DNA from 3 places in the Telluria sp. LT2P80 genome. Region 1 is predicted to be linked to each of the others. Evidence: predicted binding sites of a transcription regulator. Region 1 holds the regulator's gene; each other region holds the start of a gene.
What was found. The regulator sigma-54, encoded in region 1, starts transcription at its own class of promoters, with help from an activator protein. The targets are predictions, from matches to a motif close to TGGCANGNAANCTGCTTT.

Region 1 (6,661 bases):
CTGCAGAAAAGCTATGGCAAGCGCCTGGTCGTGCGCGACGTGTCGCTGGATGTCGAATGCGGCGAAGTGGTGGGGTTGCTGGGCCCGAACGGCGCCGGCAAGACTACTTCGTTCTACATGATCGTCGGCCTGGTGCCGTCGGACGCCGGCTCGATCAGCATCAACGGCACCGACATCACCAGCCTGCCGATCCATCGCCGCGCGGTGCTCGGCCTGTCGTACCTGCCGCAGGAAGCCTCGGTGTTTCGCAAGCTGACGGTGGAAGAGAACATCCGCGCCGTGCTCGAACTGCAGAAGGTTAACGGCAAGTCGCTCACCAAAACCGAGATCAGCGACCGCCTCGATACCTTGCTGGCCGACCTGCAGATCGAGAAGCTGCGCGAGAATCCGGCACTGTCGCTGTCGGGCGGCGAGCGGCGCCGCGTGGAGATCGCGCGCGCCCTGGCGACCAACCCGCGCTTCGTCCTGCTCGACGAACCGTTTGCCGGCGTCGACCCGATCGCCGTGATCGAGATCCAGCGCATCGTACGCTTCCTCAAGGAGCGCAAGATCGGCGTCCTGATCACCGACCACAATGTCCGCGAGACGCTTGGCATCTGCGACCGCGCCTACATCATCAATCAGGGCGCGGTGCTCGCATCCGGCCGTCCCGACGATATCATCGCCGACGAGTCGGTGCGCCGCGTGTACCTTGGTGAACATTTCCGCATGTAAGCCATACTCAATTGATGAAACAGTCCCTTCAGCTCCGCACTTCGCAGCACCTGGCGCTCACGCCACAGCTGCAGCAATCGATCCGGTTGCTGCAGCTGTCGACGCTCGAACTGCATCAGGAGATCGAGCAGATACTGGGCGATAACCCGCTGCTCGAAAGGCTCGACGACCCGCTCGATCATTCGGTGCGCCTGCTGGCCGATGGGGCCATCAACAATGCGCCGGCACCTGGCGAGGCGCCGCCGGCGCCAGGCCAGCAGGCCGAAGGCGAGGGCAGCGCGCCGGCTGAGGGCGAGGGCGCTGAAGGCGGTGCGGTCGATGGCGACCGGCCCGACAACGAGTGGAGCGAAGGCAGCGGAACGTCGTCCGGCAGCGCCAGCAGCGACGACGAAGACGGCCGCCCGCAGCTGGAGGCGTGCGCGATCACGCTGCGCGAACACCTGATGGAACAGGTGCGCGAAACGCTGCTGTCAACGCGCGACCGCGCGCTGGCCGAACTGGTGATCGACGCGCTCGACGACAACGGCTACCTGGAAGAACCGCTCGACGACATCCACGCACGCCTGCCCGAAGAACTCGAGGTCGACCTCGACGAACTGCGCTGCGCGCTGGCGATGGTGCAGAGCATGGACCCGGTGGGCGTGGGCGCGCGCAGCGCGGCCGAATGCCTGGCGCTGCAGATCCGGCGCATGCCGGGCGTGCCGATGGTCACGCGCCGCATGGCCCTGAAGATCGTCGAAGGCTACCTGACCTGGTTCGCGCAGCGCGAATACAGCAAACTGAAAAAAGCGCTCGATTGCGACGACGAAGACCTGCGCGAAGTGCAGGCCGTGGTCCGCCAGTGCAATCCGCATCCGGGCGCCGCGTTCGCGTCGAACGTGTCAGATTACGTGGTGCCGGACGTGATCGTGCGGCGCGCCAAGAATGGCTGGGCGGTCACGCTGAACCAGGACGTGATGCCGCGCCTGCGCGTCAACAGCCTGTACGCGACCATGCTCAAGCAGGGCCGCAGCGAGAGCCAGATGGGCGCGCAGATGCAAGAGGCGAAGTGGCTCATCAAGAATATGCGCCAGCGTTTCGACACGATCCTGCGTGTGGCCGAGGCGATTGTCGAACGCCAGCGCAACTTTTTCAGCCATGGCGCAGTTGCCATGCGGCCCCTTGTTTTGCGTGAGATAGCTGATACACTAGGTCTGCATGAGAGCACCATCTCTCGTGTCACAACCCAGAAATACATGCTGACCCCGCACGGCATGTTCGAGTTGAAGTATTTCTTCGGTAGCCACGTTGCCACCGAAGCGGGAGGCGAAGCATCCTCAACGGCAATCCGTGCGCTCATCGCACAATTGACAGGAGCAGAAGACCCTAAGAATCCATTATCCGACAGCAAGATCGCGGAAATGCTCGGGGAACAAGGCATGGTCATTGCGCGCAGGACGGTCGCAAAATACCGTGAAGCGCTCAAGATCCCCCCCGTCAGTCTCCGCAAAGCCTTGTAACAACGCCGCTCATACAGTCTGTGCCTTCAGCTCCTGTGTGGTGCAAGCGACGTGACATCTTCAAAGGAGTGTGTATGAACCTCACCATCAGTGGTCACCATCTCGAAGTAACCCCTGCCATCCGTGAATACGTTCAGAATAAGCTGGAACGCATTATTCGCCATTTCGATCAAGTCATAGATACCCACGTCTTCCTGGCCGTCGATAACCTCACTGAAAAAGAAAAAAGGCAAAAAGCTGAAATCAATGTCCAGGTGTCGGGCAAGACCCTGCACGTGGCGAGCGTCGCGCAAGACCTGTATGCCGCGATCGACATGTTGATGGATAAACTGGATCGACAAATCCTGAAGCACAAGCAGATGCTCAAAGACCATAACCGCACAGCGATCAAACGCCTGGACGTCGACGAAGCAGACGTCGCTGCCGCCTGATCGAGCGCAGGTCACCACCGCCAGGGGCGTCTTTTCGGGACGCCCTTTTTGCATCCCGCTGCCGGTAAAATACGTGTTTCCTTTCGATGGATCACGCCATGTCCGAACACGTCCTGACCCGCATCGCCAACCGCACCGGCATCATCACCCTCGACCGTCCCAAGGCGCTCAATTCGCTGTCGCTGGACATGGTGCGCGCGCTGACCGCGATCCTTCTTGACTGGCAGCTCGACGCCGCCGTCGATGCGGTCGTGATCACCAGCAGCAGCGAAAAAGCGCTGTGCGCGGGCGGCGATATCCGTTTCTTCCACGACGTCGGCAACGCCTCGCCGCAAGGCGGCAGCGCATTGCTCGAGGATTTCTTCACCGAAGAATACGCGCTGAACCACCTGATCCATTTTTATCCGAAACCGTATATCGCGCTGATGGACGGCGTGGTCATGGGCGGCGGCATGGGCATCGCGCAGGGCGGGCCCGATTGCGGCCTGCGCATCGTCACCGAGCGCACCAAGATGGCGATGCCCGAAGTGAATATCGGCCTGTTCCCCGATGTCGGCGGCAGCCATTTTCTGTCGCACGCGCCGGGGCGACTGGGGATGTTCCTGGGCCTGACCGGCCTGACGATCGGCGCGGCCGACGCGCTGTACGTGGGCCTGGCCGACGTGTTCGTGCCAGGCGCCGACCTGCCGGCCTTGCACGCGCTGATCGAAGCGACGCCGGGCGCGGATCTGCCGGCGGCGATCCGCACGTTCGCCATCCAGCATGCCGGCGAGAGTCAATTGCAGGCCAACCGTGCGCGCATCGATATGTACTTCGGCGCGGATTCGGTGGCGGCGATCATGGCGTCGCTCGAGGGTGACGACACGCCGTTCGCGCAGAAGGCATTGAATGCGATGCGTCAGCGCTCGCCGTTGATGATGTGCGTGACGCGCGAGCTGCTGCTGCGCGGCGCGTCGCTCAATGTCGCCGCCTGTCTGCGCCTGGAGCGCTCGCTCGTGCGCCGCAACTTCGAGCATGGCGAGGTGCTCGAAGGCGTGCGCGCGCTCGTCATCGACAAGGACAATGCGCCGCAATGGAATCCGCCGTCGCTCGATCTCGTGACCGATGCGATGGTGGCGCACTTCTTCACGCCGGTGTGGCCGGCGCATGCGCATCCGCTGCGCCATCTCGCGTAAGCGTCTTCATGCATATCCGTTTGCGCGTGACTTTTCGTGCAGGCGGTGCAACCATCGTGGCTTCATGAACCGATGAGGACCCCCGATGCGCATGACCGCCTTGCTGCTGTCGATGACGTTGTGCGGCAGCGCCGCTGCGCAGGCCTGGCAGCCTGATTTCGATGCGAGCGCATTCAAGGGGCCGGCCTCCGGGCCTGCCAACGAGGTGCTGGTATTAGGCTCGCCCCATTTGTCGCAATTGCCGAAAACCTTCCAGACCGCCAGCCTGACGCTGCTGAACGAGCGTCTGGCGGCATGGAAGCCGCAGGCGATTGCGATCGAGGCGGTATCCGGGCCGCAGTGCGACTTCATGCGACGCTACCCGGCCCGCTACAAGGATTCGATCGATTCCTACTGCCGGGATCCCGCGCCGGCACGGCTGGCCACGGGGCTGGATGTCCCGGCAGCGACCGAGGCTGCCGAAGCCTTGCTGGCAGTCTGGCCCGCCGCACCCACGCCCGCGCAGCGCCGGCGCCTGGCGGCACTGTTCTTTGCTGGCGGCGAGGAAGCCTCGGCCCTGGTGCAGTGGCTGCGCCTGCCCGAGGCCGAGCGCCGTGCCGGCGACGGCCTGGACGCCACACTGGTCGGCGTGCTGGTGAAGCTGGAAACCAGGCGCGACGAAAGCCTGATGATCGGTGCGCGCCTGGCGGCCCGGCTCGGGCACGAGCGCCTGTACGCGATGGACGACCATACCGCCGACAGCGCGTCTGAAGACCAGAAGGCGCTTGGCGATGCGCTAATGACCGCGTGGGACAACCCAGCCCTCAAACAGCGCATGGCAGTGGACAAGGCGCAGGAGGGCGGGCTGGCGAGTGCCGAAGGCGTGCTGGCAATGTACCGCGCCAGAAATGCGCCTGGCCAGGCGGCCCTGATTTACCACGGCGACTTCGGCGCGGCGCTCAACGAGCCGTCAGCGCAGCGCTTCGGCCGTCAGTACGTGGGTTACTGGGAAACGCGCAACCTGCGCATGGCGGCCAATATCCGGGACGTGCTGGGATTGATGCCGGGCCAGCGCATGCTGGTCATCGTCGGCGCGTCGCACAAGGGGTATCTGGAATCGTATCTGCATCAGATGCATGATGTGCGGATCGTGGATGCGGGGCCGGTACTGAAGTGACGAGGCACCATATTGATGTCGGTGGCCACAAGTGTGCGGGCCGACGGACCACCTGATATTCAAGGAGTGGCATGGCACTGGAACTGATGAGTTCAGCACCGACTGACTTCGATTTCGTTATTGGGGATTGGGTTGTCAGGCATCGGCGGCTCAAGGAACGCCTGGCAAACTGCAATGAATGGGTTGAGTTTGATGGTGAGATGTCGACCCAAAAAATTCTGGGTGGCTTCGGCAACCTTGAAGACAACGTCTTGCGCCTGAATGACGAGGTCTTTCGCGCTATCGCGTTACGCTCCTACGATCAGAACACGAAGAAATGGTCGATCTGGTGGCTTGACGGTCGTCTTCCGAGTCAGATCGACGTTCCGGTGGTAGGCGAATTCATTGATGGCGTTGGTACGTTCTTCGCCAACGATACTTTCCAGGAAATCCCGATTATCGTCAGATTCATCTGGCGCCAGATCGATCAAAACTTGCTGCAGTGGGACCAGGCTTTTTCTGCCGATGCGGGAAATACATGGGAAACCAACTGGACGATGGAATTTCGTCGTCAGCGTTAAACGTGTGGCAGGGCAGGCAGCAAGCCTACGCCGCCGGATGCTTCGGCTGCTCGCGATGCCTGACAATCACGCGCTCGGTCGTGCCGAAGTGCGCGCCCAGGTGTTCGGCCATGTACACCGAACGATGCTGTCCGCCCGTGCAGCCGATCGCCACCGTCAGGTAGCTGCGGTTGTCGGTCTTGAACGATGGCAGCCACTTGGCGACGAAGCCCTGGATGTCGGACAGCATCTCGAGCGCGCTCGGTTGCGCGTCGAGGAAGGCGATCACGGGTGCATCCTTGCCGGTGAGCGGGCGCAGCGCCACATCATAGTAAGGATTGGGGATCGCGCGCACGTCGAACACGAAGTCGGCGTCGAGCGGCACGCCGACCTTGAAGGCGAACGACTCGAAGAACAGTGTCATCGGCGCGTGGTCGATCTCGGCGAGTTCCTTGATCCAGCCGCGCAGTTTGTTGGACGAGAGCTCGGACGTGTCGATCACGTGGCCCAGGTTCTCGATCGACGACAGGCGCTCGCGTTCTTCGGCGATGCACTCGATCAGGGTCCGGCGCGATGCCGGGTTTTCGCCCGGACGCAGTTCGTGCGACAGCGGATGGCTGCGGCGCGTCTCGGAAAAACGCGCCACGAGCGAATGGGTGCTCGCTGTCAGGAATATGACCTTGACTGAGTGGCCGTCCTCGCGCAGGCGCCGCACGCTCACTGGCAGTTCGGCCAGCGATTCGGCGCTGCGCGCATCGACTGCGACGGCGATCTTGCCGCCGCCGCTTTCGCTGACAGTATTAACGAGGGCCGTCAGCAGGGCCGGCGGCAGGTTGTCGACGCAGTAGTAACCGGCGTCTTCCAGGACATTCAGGGCCACGGATTTACCCGAGCCGGAAATTCCGGTGATGAGGACGATGTGCATAGGGGCGATGATACCGCAAGCGCCGGTCAGCCGTACACCCGCGGCCGCGGGCACCGGGTCAATCGGCGCTCATGGCCTGGCGCTGGCGCTCCATGAATTCCTGCAGCGTGTCGATGCCGCGCAGTTGCAGGATCGTGTTGCGCACGGCGGCTTCGAGCAGCACGGCGATGTTGCGGCCGGCCGCCACCGGGATGACAACCTTGCGGATTGGCAGGCCCAGCA
Region 2 (6,661 bases), on a different contig from region 1:
CCGAGCCGGCACCGACGATGACGGCCACGCCCAGCGCCTTGAGTTCGTCGACGGCGGCGCGCGCATCTTCCTGCGTCACGTAGCTGCGCTGGACCAGGTCCAGGCCGAAGCCGGCCGCAAAGTCGGCCAGCTCCGGGAGCAGGGCGCCGTAACTGACGACGCCGATGGCGCCGGGGGCATTGCTGGCGAGCTTGCGCGCGCGCGTGAGCGCCTGCAGCACGTCGAAGCCACTGGCCCGGGCCGCCACCACGGGCACCGACACGCGGCTCTTGAGCCAGGCCGCGTTCGAGCCGGCGGCGATCACGACATCGCAGTGTTCCGTTGCGAGCCGCTCGCGGATGTGCGTTGCGGCCTCATCGAACCCGATGTGCAGGGGCTCGATCGAGGCCAGGTGATCGTATTCGACGGTGATGTCGCGAAACAGGGCGGACAGGCGCGAGACCGACACCGTCCAGATGATGGGCTTGTCGCCAGCGGAAGAAGAACGTGGGGAATCCATGTTTCAAGTGTAGTGCAAAAGATGGCCAATGTTTCAGCCTGAAACACCAATCGGCGAACGACCGGTCGAAATTAGGCACCCGGCGTAAGAATCCGGTAAGGGCATGCCCGTAGGATGGGTCGCAGCCAAAAAGGCAGCCGAACCACGGCACTATCAAAAGAATCAGGAGACAAAGTGGATCAAGACATCGTAGAACGGGTCAAGAATGACCCCAATTACCAGAAACTCAAACGCATCCGTTCCCGCTTCGGCTGGACGCTGACCTGGGCCATGATGATCGTGTACTACGGCTTCACGCTGCTGGTCGCGTTCAACAAGGAGTTCATGGGCACCCCGATCGGCAACAGTGTCATCACCTGGGGCATTCCCCTGGGCCTGTTCGTCATCCTGTTCACTGTTCTGATTACCGGCATCTATGTGCGCCGCGCCAACCGCGAATACGACGAGTTGAGCGACGCCATCCGTGCAAAGGTGGGCGCATGATGGCCGGCGCTCGCACCTCCTCACTGCTGGCATTCGTGCTGCTGGCTGTCTCCGGCATTGCTTACGCTGCGCCCGACATGGGCCAGGCCGTTCGCCAGCCGACCAACTGGACCGCGATCAGCATGTTCGCGCTGTTCGTCGTCGGCACGCTGTTCATCACCAAGTGGGCCGCCGCCAAGACCAAGTCGGCGTCCGACTTCTACACCGCGGGTGGTGGCATCACGGGCTTCCAGAATGGCCTGGCGATTGCGGGCGACTTCATGTCGGCGGCGTCGTTCCTCGGTATTTCGGCCGCCGTGTTCCTCGACGGTTACGATGGCCTGATCTACGCCATCGGCTTCCTGGTCGGCTGGCCTGTCATCACGTTCCTGATGGCGGAGCGCCTGCGCAACCTGGGCCGCTTCACGTTTGCCGACGTGGCCTCGTACCGCTTTGCGCAAAAGCCGATCCGCGTGTTCGCGGCCTCCGGCACGCTGGTCGTCGTCGCGTTCTACCTGATCGCGCAGATGGTCGGCGCAGGTCAGCTGATCAAGCTGCTGTTCGGTCTGGAGTACTGGATCGCCGTCGTGCTGGTCGGTATCCTGATGATGGTCTACGTGCTGTTCGGCGGCATGACGGCCACCACCTGGGTCCAGATCATCAAGGCCGTGCTGCTGCTGTCGGGCGCGTCGTTCATGGCGTTCTCGGTGCTGGCGCAATACAACTTCAGCCCGGCCCTGCTGTTCCAGACCGCGACCGAAGTGCACGCCAAGGGCACCGCCATCATGGGTCCGGGCAGCTTCATCAAGGATCCGATCTCGGCCATCTCGTTCGGCATGGCGCTGATGTTCGGTACCGCCGGCCTGCCACACATCCTGATGCGCTTCTTTACCGTTCCGAGCGCAAAAGAAGCGCGCAAGTCGGTGCTGTGGGCAACCACCTGGATCGGCTACTTCTACATCCTGACCTTCATCATCGGCTTCGGCGCGATCGTGCTGGTGGGTACCAACCCGGCATTCAAGGATGCAGCCGGTGCTCTGCTGGGTGGTAACAATATGGCGGCAGTCCACCTGGCCAAGGCCGTGGGCGGCGACGTGTTCCTGGGCTTCATCTCGGCGGTAGCGTTCGCGACCATCCTGGCCGTGGTGGCGGGCTTGACGCTGTCGGGTGCTTCGGCCGTGTCGCATGATCTGTATGCGACCGTGTTCAAGAAGGGCAATGCCACCAGCGAAAACGAGCTGCGCGTGTCGAAGATCACCACCATCGCCCTGGGTATCGTGGCCGTGGTGCTGGGTATCGCTTTTGAGAAGCAGAACGTCGCCTTCATGGTGTCGCTGGCCTTCGCGATTGCCGCATCGGCCAACTTCCCGGTGCTGTTCATGTCGGTGCTGTGGAAGGATTGCACCACCCGCGGCGCAACCGTCGGCGGCTTCCTGGGCCTGGCCACGGCAGTGGGCCTGACGATCGTGTCGAAATCGGTGTGGGTCGATGTGCTGCATCATCCGGCCGCGATCTTCCCGTACGCCTCGCCAGCGATCTTCTCGATGGCAGTGGGCTTCATCGGTATCTGGCTGTTCTCGATCACCGACAAGGGTCCGCGTGCCCAAATCGACCGTGCAGGCTTCGAGGCGCAGCAAGTGCGCGCCGAGACCGGTATCGGCGCATCGGGCGCGTCGGGTCACTAAGACCGGCTCAGCTATCCGATCAACCGGGTGTGCGCCGCAAGGCGCCACCCGGTTTTTTTACGCCTGAACGTTTCATGTTTCATGCTGTTGTTTCAGCATGAAACAACAGCACGTCTCTTAAAGAGGTATTTGGGTAGAATCTGCACGCAAGTGCTTGATATGGCGGATCGGCGAATGCTGGCACGGTGCTTGCAATGAACTACACAACTTCTTCACCGTGATGACAAGGAACAGCATGAGCAAACTTTCCGCAGGCGCCGCCTTCCGCCAGGCGATCCTCGATGAATCCCCGCTGCAAGTCGTGGGCGCGATCAACGCCAACCACGCATTGCTGGCCAAGCGGGCCGGCTTCAAGGCCATCTACCTGTCCGGCGGCGGCGTCGCTGCCGGCTCCCTCGGCCTGCCCGACCTGGGCATCTCGAACCTCGACGACGTGCTGGTCGACGTGCGCCGCATTACCGACGTCTGCGACCTGCCACTGCTGGTCGACGTCGACACCGGCTTTGGCGCCTCGGCCTTCAATGTCGCGCGCACCGTGCGTTCGTTGTCCAAAGCCGGTGCCGCTGCCTGCCACATCGAAGACCAGGTCGGCGCCAAGCGCTGCGGCCACCGGCCGGGCAAGGAAATCGTCAGCAAGGAAGAAATGGTCGACCGCATCCGCGCTGCTGCCGACGCCCGCCTGGATGACGACTTCGTGATCATGGCACGCACCGATGCGCTGGCCGTCGAAGGCCTGGACGCGGCGATCGAGCGCGCCGTGGCCTGTGTGGAAGCGGGCGCCGACATGATTTTCCCGGAAGCGATGACGACGCTCGACATGTACAAGCGCTTCGCCGACGCCGTCAAGGTGCCGGTGCTGGCCAATATCACCGAGTTCGGCGCCACGCCGCTGTTTACCGTCGACGAACTGGCCGGCGCTGGCGTCGGCCTGGTGCTGTATCCGCTGTCGGCGTTTCGCGCGATGAACAAGGCCGCTGAAAACGTCTACACCGCGATCCGCCGCGACGGCACGCAGCAGCACGTGATCGACACGATGCAGACGCGCGCCGAACTGTATGACCGCATCGATTACCACAGCTACGAGCAGAAGCTCGACGCGCTGTTTGCCCAGAACAAAGTCAAGTAAGGAGACCTCACATGAATACGCAGAACCAGGAAACCCCGACCTTCAAGCCGAAGAAATCCGTCGCCCTGTCCGGCGTCGCCGCCGGCAATACCGCGCTGTGCTCGGTCGGCAAATCGGGCAACGACCTGCATTACCGCGGCTACGATATCCTCGACATCGCCACCACCAGCGAATTCGAGGAAATCGCTTACCTGCTGGTGCACGGCAAGCTGCCGAACGACGGCGAACTGCGTGGCTACAAGGCCAAGCTGCGCTCGCTGCGCGGCCTGCCGCAGGCGCTGAAAAGCGCGCTCGAAGCCTTGCCGGCCAACGCCCATCCGATGGACGTGATGCGCACCGGCGTGTCGGTCCTGGGCTGCACGCTGCCCGAGAAGGACGATCACCACATCAACGGCGCGCGCGACATTGCTGACCGCCTGATGGCATCGTTCGGCTCGATGCTGCTGTACTGGTACCACTTCAGCCACAGCGGCAAACGTATCGACGTGAACACTGACGACGATTCGATCGGCGGCCACTTCCTGCACCTGCTGCACGGCTTCGCGCCAAAAGAGTCGTGGGTGCGCGCGATGCACACGTCGCTGATCCTGTACGCCGAACACGAATTCAATGCGTCGACCTTCACCGCCCGCGTGATTGCCGGTACCGGCTCGGACATCCACTCGGCCATCACCGGCGCGATCGGCGCGCTGCGCGGACCGAAGCACGGCGGCGCCAACGAAGTCGCGCACGATATCCAGAAGCGCTACGACAACCCGGACGAAGCCGAAGCCGACATCCGCAACCGCGTGGCCAACAAGGAAGTCGTGATCGGCTTCGGGCATCCGGTCTACACGATCTCGGACCCGCGCAACAAGGTGATCAAGGAAGTGGCGCGCACGTTGTCGGAAGAGGGCGGCTCGATGAAGATGTACGACATCGCCGAGCGCCTCGAGACCGTGATGTGGGACGTGAAAAAGATGTTCCCGAACCTGGACTGGTTCTCGGCCGTGTCGTACCACATGATGGGCGTGCCGACGGCGATGTTCACGCCGCTGTTCGTCATCGCGCGCACGTCGGGCTGGGCGGCGCACGTCATCGAGCAGCGCATCGACAACAAGATCATCCGCCCGAGCGCCAACTACGTGGGGCCGGAGGATCTGCAGTTCGTGCCGCTGGCAGAGCGCAAGTAACGCCATGAATACCGATTACCGTACATCCCTGCCGGGCACGGACCTCGATTACTTTGACACCCGCGCCGCCGTCGACGCGATCGCGCCGGGTGCCTACACGACGCTGCCCTACACATCGCGCGTGCTGGCCGAAAACCTCGTGCGCCGCTGCACGCCCGCGACCCTGCGCGATTCGCTGAAGCAGCTCATCGAGCGCAAGCGCGACCTCGATTTTCCGTGGTTCCCGGCGCGCGTGGTCTGCCACGACATCCTCGGCCAGACCGCACTGGTCGACCTGGCGGGCCTGCGCGACGCCATCGCGCTGCAAGGGGGCGACCCGGCGCTGGTCAATCCGGTGGTGCCGACGCAGCTCGTGGTCGACCATTCGCTGGCGGTCGAATGCGGCGGGTTCGACCCGGATGCGTTCACCAAGAACCGCGCCATCGAAGACCGTCGCAACGAAGACCGCTTCCACTTCATCGACTGGACCAAGAAGGCCTTCATGAATGTCGACGTGATCCCGCCCGGGAACGGCATCCTGCACCAGATCAATCTCGAGCGCATGTCGCCCGTGATCCAGGCGGAGCGCGGTGTGGCCTATCCGGACACGCTGGTGGGCACCGACTCGCACACGCCGATGGTCGACGCGCTCGGCGTGCTTGCCATCGGTGTCGGCGGGCTGGAAGCCGAGAGCGTGATGCTAGGCCGCGCCTCGTGGATGCGCCTGCCCGATATCGTCGGCGTGGAACTGACCGGCAAGCCGCAGCCGGGCATCACCGCGACCGACGTCGTGCTGGCGCTGACCGAGTTCCTGCGCAATGCCAAAGTCGTCTCGACCTATCTGGAATTTTATGGCGCTGGCGCAGCCGCGCTGACACTGGGCGACCGCGCGACGATCGCGAACATGGCGCCCGAATTCGGCGCCACCGCCGCGATGTTCTACATCGACGAGCAAACCATCAAGTACCTGCGCCTGACGGGGCGTGACGACGCGACCGTGCATCTGGTCGAGACGTATGCGAAACATGCCGGCCTGTGGGCCGACAGTCTGCAGAGCGCCGAATACGAACGCACGCTGTCGTTCGATTTGTCAAACGTGGTGCGCAATATCGCCGGGCCGTCCAATCCGCACAAGCGTGTGCCGACATCCGAACTGGCCGCGCGCGGCATCTCGGGCGTGGTGGAAAACACGCCGGGCCAGATGCCCGATGGCGCCGTCATCATCGCCGCGATCACCAGCTGCACCAACACCAGCAACCCGCGCAATATGGTCACGGCGGGCCTCTTGGCGCGCAATGCCAACCGCGCCGGTTTGACTCGCAAGCCGTGGGTGAAAAGTTCACTGGCGCCCGGCTCCAAGGCCGTCGCGCTGTACCTCGACGAAGCGGGCCTGAGTCAGGAGCTGGATCAGCTGGGCTTTGGTGTCGTCGCCTTTGCCTGTACCACCTGCAACGGCATGAGCGGCGCGCTCGATCCGGTGATCCAGGACGAGATCATCAAGCGCGACCTGTACGCAACGGCGGTCCTGTCGGGCAACCGCAATTTCGACGGCCGCATCCACCCGTACGCGAAGCAGGCCTTCCTGGCGTCGCCGCCGCTGGTGGTGGCGTACGCGATTGCCGGCACGATCCGCTTCGATATCGAGAAGGACGTGCTGGGGCTGGACAACGCAGGGCGCGAAATCCGCCTGGCCGACCTGTGGCCATCGGAGGAAGAAATCGACGCCGTCGTCGCCGCG
Region 3 (6,661 bases), on a different contig from region 1:
GATGGCATTGAAGCCGCCATGGCCGTCGGCGCCATACGCGTACACATTGGCGCTCACGCCAGGCGCCTGCTGATCGACGATCAGCGTGTCGTTGACGAACTTCGAGCGCGTGTAGCCCACCTGCGACTCGACCGACAGCGGGCCCTCGAGGTATTTCAGGCCCAGGTTCAGGTAGTGCGTGGCGGTGCGTTCGTTCTGGCCCCAGGTGCTGGTGGCGGTGTACGGCTCCCAGTCGTTGGCACCACCGAACTGCGCGGCCGGCGCAGTCGCCGACAGGATCGGGCAGATGACGCCGAGCGACGTGGCGCAGCCATTGGACTGCTGGCCCAAGGTCACGCCGGTCAGGCGCGGCGCCGAACCGACATTCGAAAAGGCGTAGTTGACGGCGTTGCGACCCTGGTAACCCATGCCCAGATATTGTGCGGTGGCCGTCGTGCGCGGATTGATCTTCCACTGGAAGGCGCCGTGCACGCTCTGGCGTTCGCGCGCGCCTTCGTTGTAGGTGCCGCCGATATGCGGCAGCTGGCCCAGCACCTCGCCAGGGGCGAGCGGTGCAAACGGCGCCGACTCGCCCAGGCGCGTGGCACTGCCGTCGGGGCGCACCGAGAACACGTTCGACGGCCGGTCGTTGTATTGCACCGGATAGGCCCAGTTGTCGCGGTTGACGGCGACGTCGAACAGCGCGCCCATCTCGCCAAAATCGGTGTCCCAGCGGTTGCTGACCAAAAAGCCGCCGCCCGGGCTGTGCTTGTCGGCCGTATTGCCGCTGCCGTTGATCTGGTTGACGCGGTCTTCGACGTAGCCGGTGGCCACGAAGCCCTTGGCGTCGAACGGCGCGCGCAGGCGAATATTCACGGCGCCGGCGATGCCGCCCTCGAACTGGTTCGCGGTGGCCGATTTGTAGACTTCCATGCCGCCAATCGACTGCACCGGCAAATCCTGGTACGCCAGGCGACGTCCGGCCGCAGTGAAGATCTCGTTGCCGTCCAGGGTCGTGGCGACGTCGGGCAAGCCGCGGATGGTGACGTTGCTGGTCTCGCCGCGATCGCGGCCGACCTGCACGCCCGCGACGCGCTGCAGCGCATCGCCCGCATGGCGGTCGGGGAACTTGCCGATATCGTCGGCGTTGATCGCATCGACCACCTGCGCTGCATCGCGCTTGATGTCTTCGGCCGAGCGCAGGCTCTGGCGCAGGCCCGTGACCTTGATGACGGTAAGTGCGGCCGGCGCGGCATCAGCAGGTGCTTCCGGCGCCTGGGGTGCCGGGGCCAGCGAGTCGGTGACGACCTGCGCGAAGGCTGGTGCGCCATACGAGGACAGCAGCATGATGGCGGCACATACCGGCGTGAGGTTCAAACGGCGCATTCATTCTCCTGAAGTCTGCATGGATCGGGCGTGCCGCGGTCGGCGGCGCCTGAAATGTGTCTTCATAACGCAGCATGATGCCATCCAGTTGACATAAATACACCAGAAAAATTTTTCTCTCGGAGTGACTGATCGGTGAAATGTGAGAATGTGCGAATTACGAACGCACGGCGCTGACTATACTTGGCGGATATGTACTTACGTCCGCTATCGTTGTCATCTTCCGAAAATCGCGTCCTGGGCATCGGCGTCGCCATGCTGCTGCACGCCGCCTTGCTGGCCGCATGGCAGGCAAGCCGCCAACGAGCGCCCGACGACGAGCGACAGGCGGTCTTCACCCAGTGGGTGCACGTGCCTGACAGCGGGCCGCAGCCTGCCACACGCGATGTCCGCGTTCCCGCAGAACGCAAACGCACAACTGTCGCTGCACCAGCCGCCCGGACTGGCCAAGCGGTAGCGTCGGGTATCGAACAGCCAACCACCGGGCCGGACGTTGTTCTTTCAGCCGATGGTCGTGACGTGACGCCTGTTGAAGGGAGCGCGCGACTGAGCGTCGAGCAAGCCCTGCGCGAAGCGGGCGCCATCGAGCGCACGCTGCGCAAGAGCAGCAAGGCGTATATCGTCGCGCCGCCGGACAGCCCGCAGATCCGCATGGCCCGCGGGTTTGCCGAGGCGGCGGCGGTCGCGCCGGGCCGCTGGTACGAAGCGCCCAAGATCGTTGAACTTGTCAATGACGGCGGCGACGGCGCGCGACGCACGCGCGTCGTCACGGCTGGCGGCATCTATTGCATCACCGAGCGCTCGCCGGCAACGAGCATCGACATGATCGAAAAGTTCGGCAAGCAGAGGATCACGAACTGCGGGCATGAACACGAGCAGCCTGTCAATGCCCAGGAATGGCGTACCGCGCGCGATTGACGCTGACCGGGCCGCGGATCAAACCGACGTCTTGATGTCCTCGAGCGACTTGCCGGCGGCAAGCCATGCCTTGACCCAGGCCGGTTGACGGCCACGACCGCTCCATTGCTGGGCAGAATCGTCGGGATTGGTGTAGCTGACAGCGGCGGCGGTCGGCTTTCCTGGTACCGGCGCTTTGATCGCCAGCACCTGTTTCTCGGTCAGGCCGGCATTGCGGGCGATGTGGAGGATCTGTTCGCGCGCCTTGCTGATGCTGAGGAAATGGTGCGTTTTGAGTGCATCGTTGACCTGTTCTTCAAGAGCACGAAGTTTGGCCAGCGAATATTTGGAGAGGTCTTGCATGGTTGCAGGTTGCTTTAAGGTGAGTGAAAACAGCACCCTAACATGCCCGGCCACCTGTTGGCGAACCGATCGGATGGTGTTTCTGCGTTCTTACTGGAGGCGCACCGCCACATCGAACAGCCACGTCCGGCGAATTTCCACCACATCGTACTGGCGCGCGAGCGCCGGCGGGAACGGTCCATACGGCGCGTGACTGGCGATGATCTGGCGGATTGCCTCGTCGACCGCAGGCACGCCACTCGAGGTCACGAACGTCACCCGCTCCACCGAACCGTCGCTGCGCACGGCCACGGTCACGAGCGGCTGCCGGTGCGGCTGCCTGACGATATCGCGCACGGCGCTCAGGCTCATGTTCAGCTCGATCTTGCGGCCCATGGCTTCCGCGTACGCCACAAGGTCAGCGTTGGCGTCAGCGCGGCCCAGCAGCCAGCCGCGACGCTGCCCGCCGGCGGCGTCACGCTGCGCGGCTTCCTGGTTCAACTGCCGGCCGATCGCGCGCAGGCGCTCTTCACGCTGCGTCTCCTGCGCGGTTTGCACGGGCGCCGCTGGCGCTTGCGGTAACTGCGCGAGGCGTGCTGCTTCCTGCTTGACTGCGTCCTGGCGTGCTGCTTCCTGGCGTGCTGCTTCTTGACGCGCAGCTTCCTGACGTGCAGCTTCCTGACGTGCTGCTTCCTGTTGCGCCAGTCTCGCCTGCTCCTGGCGGGCTGCTTCAGCACGGGCGGCGTCAAGACGGGCCTGCTCCTGACGCGCTATTTCCCGTTTGGCCTGCTCCTGCCTGGCGATTTCTGCCCGGGCAACCTCACGCTGGGCCGCCGCATCGCGGTTGGCTTCCTCGATGCGCTGTGCATCGGCACGTTCGGCTTCGCGTTGCGCCGCCTCGGCACTGGCCAGCGCGTCCCGCGCGGCTTGCTCACGTACCTTTGCTTGTGCCTGTGCCTGGGTCTGTGCCGCCAGCTCGGCAGTCCGCTGCTGTTCAGCCGCAACGGCTGTCGCTGCGCGCGCAGCCTCGCGCTGGACCACCTGTTGGCGCACGCGTTCTTCCTCGATCGCCGTCTCCCGCTTGTCGTCATCGAGTGCGATGATGCGCGCCCCGGCCGCGTCGTCGTTCTGTGGCGTCGGCGCTGGCGCTGGCGCTGGCTGGACCCTGGTGACCGGCGCTTGCGGCACGGAGGGCGCAGGTGCGGTTGCTGCTGGTGCGGCCGGCAGCGTCGGCTGGCTCGCGACGACCGGTGCTTCTGCCTTCGTCGCGGGTACGTGCTGCGGCACTGGTGCTGCGGCTGGCGCCGGCGCCAGCCTGACATTGAGTTCAGTCGCCGCGAGGCGTCGCTCTTCCCACGGCATGCGCAATCCTGGAAGCCCGAACACATCGCCCTCAAGCGGAATGCTTAGCAGCAGAGCGTGGATCACCAGGGATAGCAGCAGTGCCAGGCGCATTCGCCAGGAAAAAGCAGGCGTGTCGGAAGGGGTTCTCACATTGTCGGATCGGTCGGTGTCGGCGTGATGGTGGCGAGTTGCCAATGGTGCAAGATCAGCGGCGATGCTATCACACCGCTGCCGCCATCGCCACGCGCCCTGAACACACACGACCTGTGGCACTATCGCTGCTAACATCAGCGTCGTGCAGCGCAATCGCCCGCTATTGCCCCCCCTACAAGCGAAGGACCGCCTTCATGCCTCGGATCTCCCATGTCGTCGGCACCAAAACGTATTGGTTCGCCGATCTACGCGACCTGCTGGCCAAGGCCACGCCGGCACGCTCGGGCGACCATCTCGCCGGTGTTGCCGCAGGCAGCGCCAAAGAGCGCGTCGCCGCGCAGATGGCGCTGGCCGACCTGCCCTTGCGCACCTTCCTGAACGACGCCGTCGTACCGTACGAAACCGATGAAGTCACGCGCCTGATCATCGACAGCCACGACGCTGCCGCGTTCGCGCCGATCCGCCACCTGACCGTGGGGAGTTTCCGGGAGTGGCTGCTGGGCGACGCGGTCGACGGGGCCATGCTGGCGCGCGTTGCCCCTGGCATTACGCCGGAGATGGCGGCGGCCGTATCGAAGATCATGCGCATCCAGGACCTGGTGCTGGTAGCACGCAAGTGCCGCGTGATCACCCGCTTTCGCAACACGATCGGCCTGGCCGGCACGCTGTCGACGCGCCTGCAGCCGAATCATCCGCTCGACGACCTGTCGGGCATCGCAGCCAGCCTGTTCGACGGTCTGATGCATGGCAGCGGCGACGCGGTCATCGGCATCAATCCGGCCACCGACAATGTCGCGCAGGTGGTCAAGCTCGTCACGATGCTGGACGATATCATCAGCCGCTACGACATCCCCACCCAGTCATGCGTGCTGACGCACGTGACCAATACGATCGAGGCGATCGGGCGCGGCGCGCCGGTCGACCTGGTATTCCAGTCGATCGCCGGTACGCAAGCGGCCAACGCCAGCTTCGGCATCGACCTGGCGCTGCTCGGCGAAGCCCGCGCTGCTGCCCTGTCGCTGGGCCGCGGGACGGTCGGCAACAACGTCATGTATTTCGAGACCGGCCAGGGCAGCGCGCTATCGGCAAATGCCAACCACGGCGTGGACCAGCAAACCTGTGAGGCCCGCGCGTATGCTGTGGCGCGCGCATTCGAGCCGCTGCTGGTCAACACCGTGGTGGGCTTCATGGGGCCGGAATACCTGTACGACGGCAAGCAGATCATCCGCGCCGGCCTGGAAGACCACTTCTGCGCCAAGCTGCTCGGCCTGCCGATGGGGTGCGACGTCTGCTACACCAACCACGCCGAAGCCGACCAGGACGACATGGACGTGCTGCTGACGATGCTGGGCACGGCCGGCTGCACCTTCGTGATGGGGATTCCCGGCGGGGACGACATCATGCTCAATTATCAGACGACGTCCTTCCACGATGCGCTGTATGCGCGCCGCGCGCTCGGCCTGCAGCCGGCGCCAGAGTTCGATGCGTGGTTGCGCGCGATGGGTATTTTCAAGGGCGCGGGCCAGGTTGAGCTGGGGCGGACCGTGCCCCCGGCATTTCAACGCGCGCTGCTGCAGTCATCCTGAGGTTGCTCCCATGTCCGATTCGATTGACGCCCCCATTGCCGGCGCCGCACCTTGGCAAGCCTTGCGCAAATTCACGGACGCCCGCATTGCGCTGGGCGCTGCCGGCATCAGCCAGCCGACAGACGCACAGCTCGACTTTCAGCTCGCGCATGCGCGGGCGCGCGACGCCGTGCATCTTCCGCTCGACATTGATGCGCTCAAGCCAGCATTGCAGGCAGCGTGGCCGCACGCTGACCAGCCCCTGCTGCTGCACAGTGCGGCTGCGAACCGCAACGTCTATCTGCAGCGGCCGGATCTGGGGCGGCGGCTCGATGCCCCATCACGCGCGCTTCTGACCGATCGTGACGATGGCAACCGCCGCTGCGATCTGGCCATCGTCGTGGCGGATGGTCTGTCGTCACACGCGATCGCGCAGAATGCCGCGCCGTTTCTCGCAGCGCTGCATTTACAGTTGGCCGCCGAAGCGTGGACGCTGGCGCCGTTGGCGATCGTCCAGCAAGGCCGAGTGGCCGTGGGCGATGAATTCGGTGAATTACTGGGCGCGAAGATCGTCGTTGTGCTGATTGGCGAACGCCCGGGTCTGAGCGCACCGGACAGCATGGGCATCTATATGACGTGGGCGCCACGCGTCGGCCTGACGGATGAGCGTCGCAACTGCATCTCGAACGTCAGGCCGGCGGGGTTGGATTATGTCCAAGCCGCTGCCCGGCTGCATTATCTGCTTAGGCAGGCGCAACTACGGCAGTTGAGCGGCGTGGCACTCAAGGACGAGACGTCCCAGGATGACGTGCTGCCGGGCGGCGGCGGGCCGGCGTTCCTGCTGTAGGCAGTGAAGCAAACCACTTCACGACGCGCCTACGGCGCAGGTGCACACGATTTTTCAGAAAACGTGTCGCATCCCGGCGTTGAATGCACGATCTCCGGAGCCCGTCTCGCCATTACTACCGACCGTATAGCCAGCGCCATTTTTATTC

Region 2: the regulator sigma-54 is predicted to act here: its motif matches at 2,825-2,842, upstream of prpB (methylisocitrate lyase).
Region 3: the regulator sigma-54 is predicted to act here: its motif matches at 4,216-4,233, upstream of AC56LW_RS10860 (ethanolamine ammonia-lyase subunit EutB).

What each region holds. Positions count from the first base shown of each region.
Region 1 is NZ_JCASIO010000006.1:100,789-107,449, forward strand. Features, by position in the region: gene lptB (LPS export ABC transporter ATP-binding protein) at 1-714, shown strand, start outside; gene AC56LW_RS16340 (RNA polymerase factor sigma-54) at 729-2,213, shown strand; gene hpf (ribosome hibernation-promoting factor, HPF/YfiA family) at 2,288-2,644, shown strand; gene AC56LW_RS16350 (enoyl-CoA hydratase/isomerase family protein) at 2,743-3,819, shown strand; gene AC56LW_RS16355 (DUF5694 domain-containing protein) at 3,905-4,975, shown strand; gene AC56LW_RS16360 (DUF1579 domain-containing protein) at 5,047-5,535, shown strand; gene rapZ (RNase adapter RapZ) at 5,561-6,439, opposite strand; gene hprK (HPr(Ser) kinase/phosphatase) at 6,498-6,661, opposite strand, start outside.
Region 2 is NZ_JCASIO010000010.1:79,464-86,124, forward strand. Features, by position in the region: gene prpR (propionate catabolism operon regulatory protein PrpR) at 1-499, opposite strand, end outside; gene AC56LW_RS21300 (DUF485 domain-containing protein) at 674-982, shown strand; gene AC56LW_RS21305 (cation acetate symporter) at 979-2,646, shown strand; gene prpB (methylisocitrate lyase) at 2,882-3,772, shown strand; gene prpC (bifunctional 2-methylcitrate synthase/citrate synthase) at 3,784-4,944, shown strand; gene acnD (Fe/S-dependent 2-methylisocitrate dehydratase AcnD) at 4,949-6,661, shown strand, end outside.
Region 3 is NZ_JCASIO010000003.1:357,810-364,470, forward strand. Features, by position in the region: gene AC56LW_RS10840 (TonB-dependent receptor) at 1-1,365, opposite strand, end outside; gene AC56LW_RS10845 (hypothetical protein) at 1,579-2,283, shown strand; gene AC56LW_RS10850 (H-NS histone family protein) at 2,302-2,661, opposite strand; gene AC56LW_RS10855 (TonB C-terminal domain-containing protein) at 2,716-3,966, opposite strand; gene AC56LW_RS10860 (ethanolamine ammonia-lyase subunit EutB) at 4,296-5,687, shown strand; gene eutC (ethanolamine ammonia-lyase subunit EutC) at 5,698-6,513, shown strand; gene AC56LW_RS10870 (porin) at 6,568-6,661, opposite strand, start outside.